2 regions of the Klebsiella sp. F11 genome follow, and region 2 is predicted to be linked to the other one. Evidence: predicted binding sites of a transcription regulator. Region 2 holds the regulator's gene; the other holds the start of a gene.
What was found. The regulator PhoB, encoded in region 2, activates phosphate uptake and scavenging genes when phosphate is short. The targets are predictions, from matches to a motif close to CTGTCATAAAACTGNCNNAT.

Region 1 (4,421 bases), 2.1 Mb from region 2:
CGCACAAAATATAAGAGGATCATTTGACCAACTGCACGTTTATGCGCCTTTTGCGACCCACGGTTAATCTCTGCCGGTGCGGAAAACATCCGATTACGCATGGATGATATCGGCAACATTTTCACCGTAGCTCAACAACTTCGCGGCGTCCAGCCCGCGGGGCATGCGCCCCGCCAATTTTAAGGGGTTCGCGGCAGAGTACCTGCATAACGATGCGCGCAAACGCGCATATTGATAGCTAAAAATTCGCTTAGACCGAAAATATGCAGGGTTAATTAAACGTCGTTCACCACACGATAAATAGTGTTTACATTACGCATTAATAATGAAATTTCGATGACACTTTCTTTCATCATGCAATTAAATCACGAGGTTATTATTTTATTTGATTAGCTCAAAAATCCATAGCTTATTGGATAAAAGTGCGATCGCTAACACATTAAGTAGTATAAGAAATGTGGCAACAGGAGATGAAAGATAAGGATACGTTATTGCGCAAGGCGATAAGGCAGGCGTACACCAGCGCGGTGTACACCCGTTTATCAGTTAGCGTTCAGCGACGAGACGGATAAAGTCGTCGTCATCCTTGCCCTTCTCAACGGCTGAAGGTTCGGCAACCTCTTCCTTCTCCGGCTTATTGGCTTCGCAGAGACGACGCAGCAGCGCGTTTTGGCGCTTTTGCTGATCCAGCAGAGCCTGCAGCAGCGCAATCTGCTCGTTGGCGCGCGAACTTGCGCGGTTAACAAAAAACCATAACAACAGGCCGACAAGCAACAGCGCAATGGAAAGCGCCAGCGATGCCAGATTTACGATCCCAGGACTTAGTAACTCACTCATTTCACCACCTCAAAGAGAAGGCGTTTATTCTACCACCCGCGCAGCAGAAGAAAATCAGTCGTAATAAAAATCTCTTACCAGGGGATAAATTTGTTGATGGTGCAGATGCCGCTGAAAAACTGCACGTCCTGATCGCACATTACGTTAAGCATCTGCGTCCATAGCAATAAACATCCCGCTATGACAACAATCAGCAAAACCCAGCGTAATTTTTTCACTCCACACTCCGCATCAATACCAGATGTTACCAGGATAGCACGCTCATCTTAAACCGCGGCTAACTGTAATACGAAAGGCAAGTTTAAGAATCATAGACTTGTTTCAACTCGTGTACCTGTCAGAATAAACGCCGAGGATAATACAAATTATGAGGCAACAATGCGATTGATCATTCGTACGATTGTAGTACTGGCCATCTTATGGATTGGCGTATTATTAAGCGGCTACGGCATGTTGATTGGTAGCAATGAGAACGCGGCGGGGCTGGGCCTCCAGTGTAAATATCTGACCGCCCGCGGTACCAGCACCGTGCAGTACGTTCACTCTGATAGCGGCATTATTGGTCTGACCGACTGTCCGGTTCTGCGTAAAAGCGAAACCGTAATCGACAAAGGTTAATCCGGCCCGGGCTACGGCAGGAAGCCTCTTCCCGCCGTAGCCGACGCGGCTGCGCCCGTTGCAATCAGAACGGATAGTCGTTATAGCCCATCTGTTCAGAAATTTTACGCGCCGCGGTGTGCAGCATGGCAACGTATTCGTGCAGCCTCTCCTCAGAGAAGCGCAGCGTTGGGAAAGAGATACTCAGACCGGCAATCACTACGCCAAAGCGGTCGAAGACCGGTACCCCAATGCAGCGAAGCCCCTCTTCCTGTTCTTCGTTATCTTCGCCATATCCCTGCTGACGAACGCTATCCAGAACCGCCAGCAGCTCTTCGGTGCTGGCGATCGTCCGCTCGGTGCTACGCTTATATTCAACGCCTTCGAGGATCTGCTCCACTTCGGCGCGGTCGCGCCACGCCAGCAGCACTTTGCCGATTGCGGTGCTGTACAGCGGGTTGCGGCGCCCGATGCGCGAATACATGCGCAGGTTATACATCGAATCGATTTTATGGATGTAGACGATACTGTCTTCATCCAGCGCGCCGAGATGGATTGTCTCTTTGGTCAGACGCGACAGTTCGCGCATCTGAATATCCGCACTGCGCACCAGATCGACATTCTGCAGCGCGCGCGCGCCCAGCTCGAACAGCTTCAGCGTCAGGGAGTACTTCTCCGACTCACCTTCCTGGGCGACGTAGCCCAGCGACTTCATGGTTTGCAAAAAGCGATAGACGGTGCTTTTTGACATCATAACGCGCTGGGATAGTTCGGTAATACCAATTTCACGCTCTTCGCCAAGCGCCTGCAGGATGCCAAAAACCTTCAATACTGAAGAGACAGAATCTGGCTGTTTATCCAAATCTGCAACTGCCATTTATCACCTCATCGCAACTGTTTTATAAAAATTAGAACCGGTTTTTATTATAAATTCGCATCCTGATGCCCGCAATCGTTCTTCTGCTCATTCGTTACAAATCTGCGACATACAGCCGAATAATCAATGCTAAAATCATTAACCTGAGAATAGTTACGATAAAGTCATAACCTTAATATGGATAATAACACTCCCGATGGTCTGCCCCTGCCGCAGCGCTACGGCGCCATTCTGACCATCATTTTAGGCATCGCGATGGCCGTACTCGACGGCGCCATCGCCAACGTGGCCCTGCCGACCATCGCCACGGATCTTAACGCTTCACCCGCAGCCTCAATCTGGATAGTCAACGCTTACCAAATCGCCATCGTGATTGCGCTTCTGCCGCTCTCCTTTTTGGGCGATATGTTTGGCTATCGGCGCATCTACAAAATCGGCTTGCTGGTTTTTACTTTTACCTCGCTGGCCTGCGCCCTCTCCCACTCGCTTGAGATGCTGACGCTCGCCCGCGTCGCCCAGGGCCTCGGCGGCGCCGCGCTGATGAGCGTCAATACCGCGCTCATCCGTCTTATCTTCCCGAAGCGCTTCCTGGGGCGGGGAATGGGGATCAACTCGTTTGTGGTCGCCGTCTCATCCGCGGCCGGTCCGACGATCGCCGCCGCGATCCTCTCCATCGCCTCCTGGCAGTGGCTGTTTTTAATCAATATTCCGCTGGGAATTATTTCGCTGACGCTCGCCATACGCTACCTGCCGGCCAACAGCGGCCGCAGCAGGATCGCCCGCTTCGATCTTCCCAGCGCCATCATGAACGCGCTGACCTTCGGCCTGCTGATCGTCGCACTCGGCGGCTTTGCCCAGGGGCAATCCGGCCGACTGGTGCTGGCTGAAGCGGCCGCAACGCTGGTTATTGGGTTCTTCTTTATTCGCCGCCAGCTGCGAATGCCGGTGCCGCTGCTGCCGGTTGATCTGCTGCGCATCCCGCTGTTTTCGCTCTCTATTTGCACGTCAGTCTGCTCCTTCTGCGCACAGATGCTGGCGCTGGTTTCGCTGCCCTTTTTCCTGCAGGCTACGATCGGACGCAGCGAGGTTGAGACCGGGCTGCTGCTGACCCCCTGGCCGTTAGCGACGATGGTGATGGCGCCGCTGGCGGGTTACCTGATTGAGAAAATTCACGCGGGGCTGCTGGGTGCGGTAGGTCTGGCGGTAATGGCTTGCGGCCTGTTTGGCCTGGCGCTGCTGCCCTCATCGCCGTCCGATCTCGATATTATCTGGCGCATGGCGCTCTGCGGCGCGGGTTTCGGTCTGTTCCAGTCGCCGAATAACCACACTATCGTCTCATCGGCCCCGAGCCACCGCAGCGGCGGGGCCAGCGGAATGCTCGGTACCGCCCGACTGCTGGGGCAAAGCACCGGCGCGGCGCTGGTCGCCCTGCTATTCAACCTGCAGGGTAACGGCGGCACCCATACCGCGCTGCTGCTGGCCGGAGGGCTGGCGGTCGTGGCGGCCACCGTCAGCGGGCTGCGCGTTACCCAGCCGCGCCCCGGACAGTAGCCCGGCGCGATTTAGGCACAAAAAAACCGCAGCCCGGTTAAGGCTGCGGTTTTTATTTCCGTGCTCTGAAGCAGATGACTACTTCAGATATTCGCCGCTACGCAGCGCTTCGATACGCTTATCCAGCGGCGGGTGCGTCATAAACAGCTCGCTCATCGATTTCGCTTTGCCGTTTATGCACAGCGCCATCATGCTGCTGGCTTCCTGCGGCTCGTAGCTGGTTTTCAACCGCTGCAGGGCGGCGATCATTTTCTCACGGCCGACCAGGCGGGCAGAGCCTGCATCCGCATGGAACTCACGGTAGCGCGAGAACCACATGGTGATGATGCTGGCCAGGATCCCAAATACCAGCTCCAGGACGGTGGCGACGGCAAAGTAAATCAGCGGGTTGCCGTTGCTGCTTTCACCTTCATCGCGGTTGCCGCCGAGGAATCCAGCGGCAATTTGCGCGATAACGCGCGAAATAAAGATGACGAAGGTGTTCACCACCCCCTGAATCAGGGTCATGGTCACCATATCGCCGTTGGCAATGTGGCTGATTTCATGGGCAATAACGGCT
Region 2 (4,421 bases):
CAGCACCGGTAAACCCACGGCGGTGATCAGAAAGCCGATAGCGGCGGTCCAGACGTGTTCACCAGCCTGTAAACCAACCATGGGAGGGAAGATGATGTTGCCTGCGCCGACGAACAGCGCGAAGGTCATAAAGCCCAGCGCGATGATGTCGCGAGATTTTAACTGATGGGTCATAAATTCATACTGCCTGTGGATGTGGTGGTGTTAAACGGAAAATACCGTGTCTTCCCATAGGGATGATACAGCGGCTATTGCCGGAAACTCAGCGATATATGCTCCCGAAGCGGCGTGGGAAAGAATTGTTTTTTGAATTACCACGCAAAAGCAGTCTGTCTACGACTGCTGGGGCGCAATTTAAACGCTTATAACGTTTTAAAGCAAGGCGGGATCGTAAAAGCAGATGATTATGCTAAGTATTAACATACATCCAGCTCCATTGACCATAACTAAGGAAAACATATGGCTAATCATGCGAACAAAAAAGCAGCGAACGTTCGTTAATTACGCAGCGGAAAATTGACTGCAAACGAAAATGACCAGCCGAAGCTGGTCATTGACAAGTTATGTTGACAGCGCGGCGGCTAGCCGCTTTTTTTGGCAATTAAACGTTCCGGCAGCAGGAAGCTAAACCGCGTGCCTTTGCCGGGCGTACTCTCAACATCCAGCCGGCTATCGTGATGATTGACCGCATGCTTGACGATCGCCAGCCCCAGGCCGCTGCCTCCGGTTTGCCGCGAGCGCGCTTTATCCACGCGATAGAAGCGCTCGGTGAGCCGCGGAATATGCTCGGGCGCGATCCCCGGGCCGTTATCCTCGACGCTAAACAGGGCGCCGTGCGGCGCTTTCTGCCAGCTGACGGTAACCTCGGTGCCCTCCGGAGTATGGCTAATCGCGTTATACACCAGATTTGAGATCGCGCTGCGCAGCTGCTCTTCATTGCCGAGAACCTGCAAAGACTCGTCGACCACAAAGTGCAGGATATGCTTTTTCTGGCTAAGGGTTTGCGCCTCGCGCTCGACAACCCGCAGCATCATCGGCACGTCGATTTTGTCGTTCATCGCCAGAATCGGGGCCGCTTCAATACGCGACAGCGTCAGCAGCTGTTTAACCAGCCCCTCCATGCGCTGGGTTTGCTCGCGCATGGTATGCAGGGCCTTTTCCCGCGTCACCCCTTCCAGCACCTGCTCCTGCATCATCTCCAGATACCCCTGCAGCACCGTTAGCGGCGTGCGCAGCTCGTGGCTGACGTTGGCAAAAAAGTTGCGCCGCGCCCCTTCAAGCTGGTGCATCTGCGTCACGTCGCGCGCCACCATCAGCATCTGCTTGTCGCTGTAGGGCATCACGCGGATTTCCAGATGGCGTGAGTTATTAAGGACCAGATTGAGCGGCTTGCTGAAATCCTTACTTTTTAGGTAGTTGGCGAATTCAGGGTAGCGCAGGAGATTAAGGATGTTTTGCCCGCTGTCGTCCGGCCAGCGCAGATTGAGGATCTGCTGTGCCAGGCCGTTACACCAGAAGATTGCCCCCTCCTCCGTGGTCAGCACTACCGCGTCGGGCAGCGACTCCGCCCCGCTACGAAAGCGTTTGATCAGGCTGCCCAGCTCGCGCCGGCGCTTTTTATTACGCATCTGCATCTGATGAAGGCCGTACAGCAGCGGTTCCCAGCTGCCGCTTCCCGGCGGTGGCGTCATGCTGCGATCTACCCACAGCCACCACGAAAGACGCAGTAAATTCCAGAAATGCCAGATAAGAAGTCCGGTCACCGCCGCCAGTAAAAACCACGGTAAATGACCAAATACCGCCCCGAGAATCAGGGCCGGGATACAACATAAGAAAAGCTCAAGCGCCAGCCTTTTCCATGACAGCCGTTCCAGCACGGTTCACACTCCTGTCGACATTCAGAAACGAGCGGAGAAACGATATCCCGTGCCGCGAACCGTTTGTACCATCCGGTCATGGCCACTCTGTTCCAGCGCTTTACGCAGACGGCGAATATGCACGTCTACCGTTCGGTCTTCTACATACACGTTGGTCCCCCAGACGTGATTCAGCAGCTGCTCGCGGCTGTATACGCGCTCCGGGTGGGTCATAAAGAAGTGTAATAGCTTAAACTCGGTCGGCCCCATGTCCAGCGGGTTTTCGCCGGTCATCACGCGGTGGGAGGAGGGATCGAGGCTCAGCCCCTGCATTTCAATCACCTCTTCCACCGCCATCGGGGAGATTCGCCGCATCACGGCTTTGATTCGCGCCACCAGCTCTTTCGGCGAGAAAGGCTTGGTGATGTAATCATCGGCGCCGGTCTCCAGGCCGCGAACGCGATCTTCCTCTTCGCCGCGCGCGGTCAGCATCACCACCGGAATATCGCGGGTCATCGCCTCACGCTTAAGCTGCTTAATAAATTGCAGACCCGACCCGCCCGGCAGCATCCAGTCAAGGAGAATTAGATCGGGCCAGGGTTCATTGAGTTGGTTCACCGCGCTGTCAAAATCTTCCGCCTCGACGGGCTGAAAGCCGTTTTGCTCCAGAACAAAACAGACCATTTCACGGATTGGAGCTTCATCTTCAACGACCAGAATTCTTCTCGCCATTATTTACCCTGTATTTTTTAGCCATCAGTATAGAGTGCGGCGCCATTATGCGTCAGTTTTGTGACAGATTTATGAAAAAAAAGGTCGTATGACGATCGAGGATTTTGCATTGTGACACGCACTTAACTCCCTTTCCGTCAATGGTATACTGGCGGCAACGCTCTCAGGCTACGGAATATTTATGCGCATCATTCACACCTCTGACTGGCATCTCGGACAAAACTTTTACAGCAAAAGCCGCGCCGCTGAGCATGCGGCCTTTCTCGACTGGCTGCTGGCCAGCGCCCAGGAGCACGAGGTCGATGCCATTATTGTCGCCGGCGATATCTTTGATACCGGCTCGCCGCCGAGCTACGCCCGCGAGCTGTATAACCGCTTCGTGGTTCAGCTTCAGCAAACCGGCTGTCGGCTGGTGGTGCTGGCGGGCAACCATGACTCGGTCGCCACGCTGAATGAATCGCGCGACATCCTGGCCTTTTTAAAAACCACTGTCGTGGCTAACGCCGGCCACGCCCCCTTCATTCTGCCGCTGCGCGACGGCGCGCCGGGGGCGATATTCTGCCCGGTCCCGTTCCTGCGCCCCCGCGAGCTGGTCACCAGCCAGGCCGGGCACTCCAGCGGTGAAAAGCAGCAGCTGCTGCTCACCGCCATCAGCGACTACTATCAGCAGCAGTACCAGCAGGCCTGCGTCCTGCTCGGCGACCGGCCGCTGCCGATTATTGCCAGCGGCCACCTGACCACCGTCGGCGCCAGCAAAAGCGATGCGGTGCGCGAGATCTATATCGGCACCCTCGACGCCTTCCCGGCCAGCCATTTCCCCCCTGCCGACTATATCGCGCTGGGCCATATCCACCGGGCGCAGATCGTCGGCGGCTACGAGCATATCCGCTACAGCGGCTCGCCAATCTCCCTGAGCTTCGATGAGACCGGGAAGAGTAAAAGCGTCAATCTGGTGACCTTTACCGACGGCCGGCTGGCGGACGTTAGCCCTCTGACGGTGCCGGTCGTCCAGCCGCTGGCGGTGCTAAAGGGCGATTTTGCCAGCATCTGCGAACAGCTCGACCGCTGGCAGGACGACGCGGAGCTGCCTGCCGCGTGGCTGGATATTGAAATCACCAGCGACGAATATCTGCACGACATTCAGCGCCAGATTCAAACCCGCTGCGAAGCGCTGCCGGTGGAAGTGCTGCTGGTGCGCCGCAGCCGCGCCCAGCGCGAGCGCATCCTCGCCGGCGAGCGGCGGGAAACCCTCAGCGAACTGCGGGTTGAAGAGGTTTTTGCCCGTCGTCTGGCGCTGGAGAGCCTCGAAGAGCCACAGCAGCAGCGCCTCGAGCAGCTGTTTAACGAAACGCTGCACAGCCTGAACGGTGAGGAGCACCTGTGAAAATTCTGAGCCTGCGCCTGAAAAACCTTAACTCGCTGAAGGGCGAGTGGAAGATCGACTTCACCGCCGAACCCTTCGCCAGCAACGGGCTGTTCGCCATCACCGGGCCGACGGGGGCCGGGAAAACGACCCTGCTGGACGCTATCTGTCTCGCGCTGTACCACGAGACGCCGCGCCTCAGCAGCGTCTCGCAGTCGCAAAACGATCTGATGACCCGCAATACCGCCGAATGCCTGGCCGAAGTTGAGTTTGAGGTCAAAGGCACCTCCTACCGCGCCTTCTGGAGCCAGAACCGCGCGCGCAACCAGCCCGACGGCAACCTGCAGGCGCCCCGCGTCGAGCTGGCCCGCTGCGACGATGGGCAAATCCTGGCCGACAAAGTCAAAGACAAGCTGGAGATGACCGCCTCGCTCACCGGCCTCGATTACGGCCGCTTTACCCGCTCAATG

Region 1: kdgR (DNA-binding transcriptional regulator KdgR) is a predicted target of PhoB. The motif match lies at 2,403-2,422, and genes of this name have one in related genera.

What each region holds. Positions count from the first base shown of each region.
Region 1 is NZ_CM160060.1:2,277,284-2,281,704, reverse strand. Features, by position in the region: gene AC1M2H_RS11285 (YebO family protein) at 547-837, opposite strand; gene mgrB (PhoP/PhoQ regulatory lipoprotein MgrB) at 912-1,055, opposite strand; gene AC1M2H_RS11275 (YobH family protein) at 1,216-1,455, shown strand; gene kdgR (DNA-binding transcriptional regulator KdgR) at 1,520-2,311, opposite strand; gene AC1M2H_RS11265 (MFS transporter) at 2,489-3,862, shown strand; gene htpX (protease HtpX) at 3,941-4,421, opposite strand, start outside.
Region 2 is NZ_CM160060.1:4,395,223-4,399,643, forward strand. Features, by position in the region: gene brnQ (branched-chain amino acid transporter carrier protein BrnQ) at 1-174, opposite strand, end outside; gene phoR (phosphate regulon sensor histidine kinase PhoR) at 582-1,877, opposite strand; gene phoB (phosphate response regulator transcription factor PhoB) at 1,899-2,588, opposite strand; gene sbcD (exonuclease subunit SbcD) at 2,770-3,972, shown strand; gene sbcC (exonuclease subunit SbcC) at 3,969-4,421, shown strand, end outside.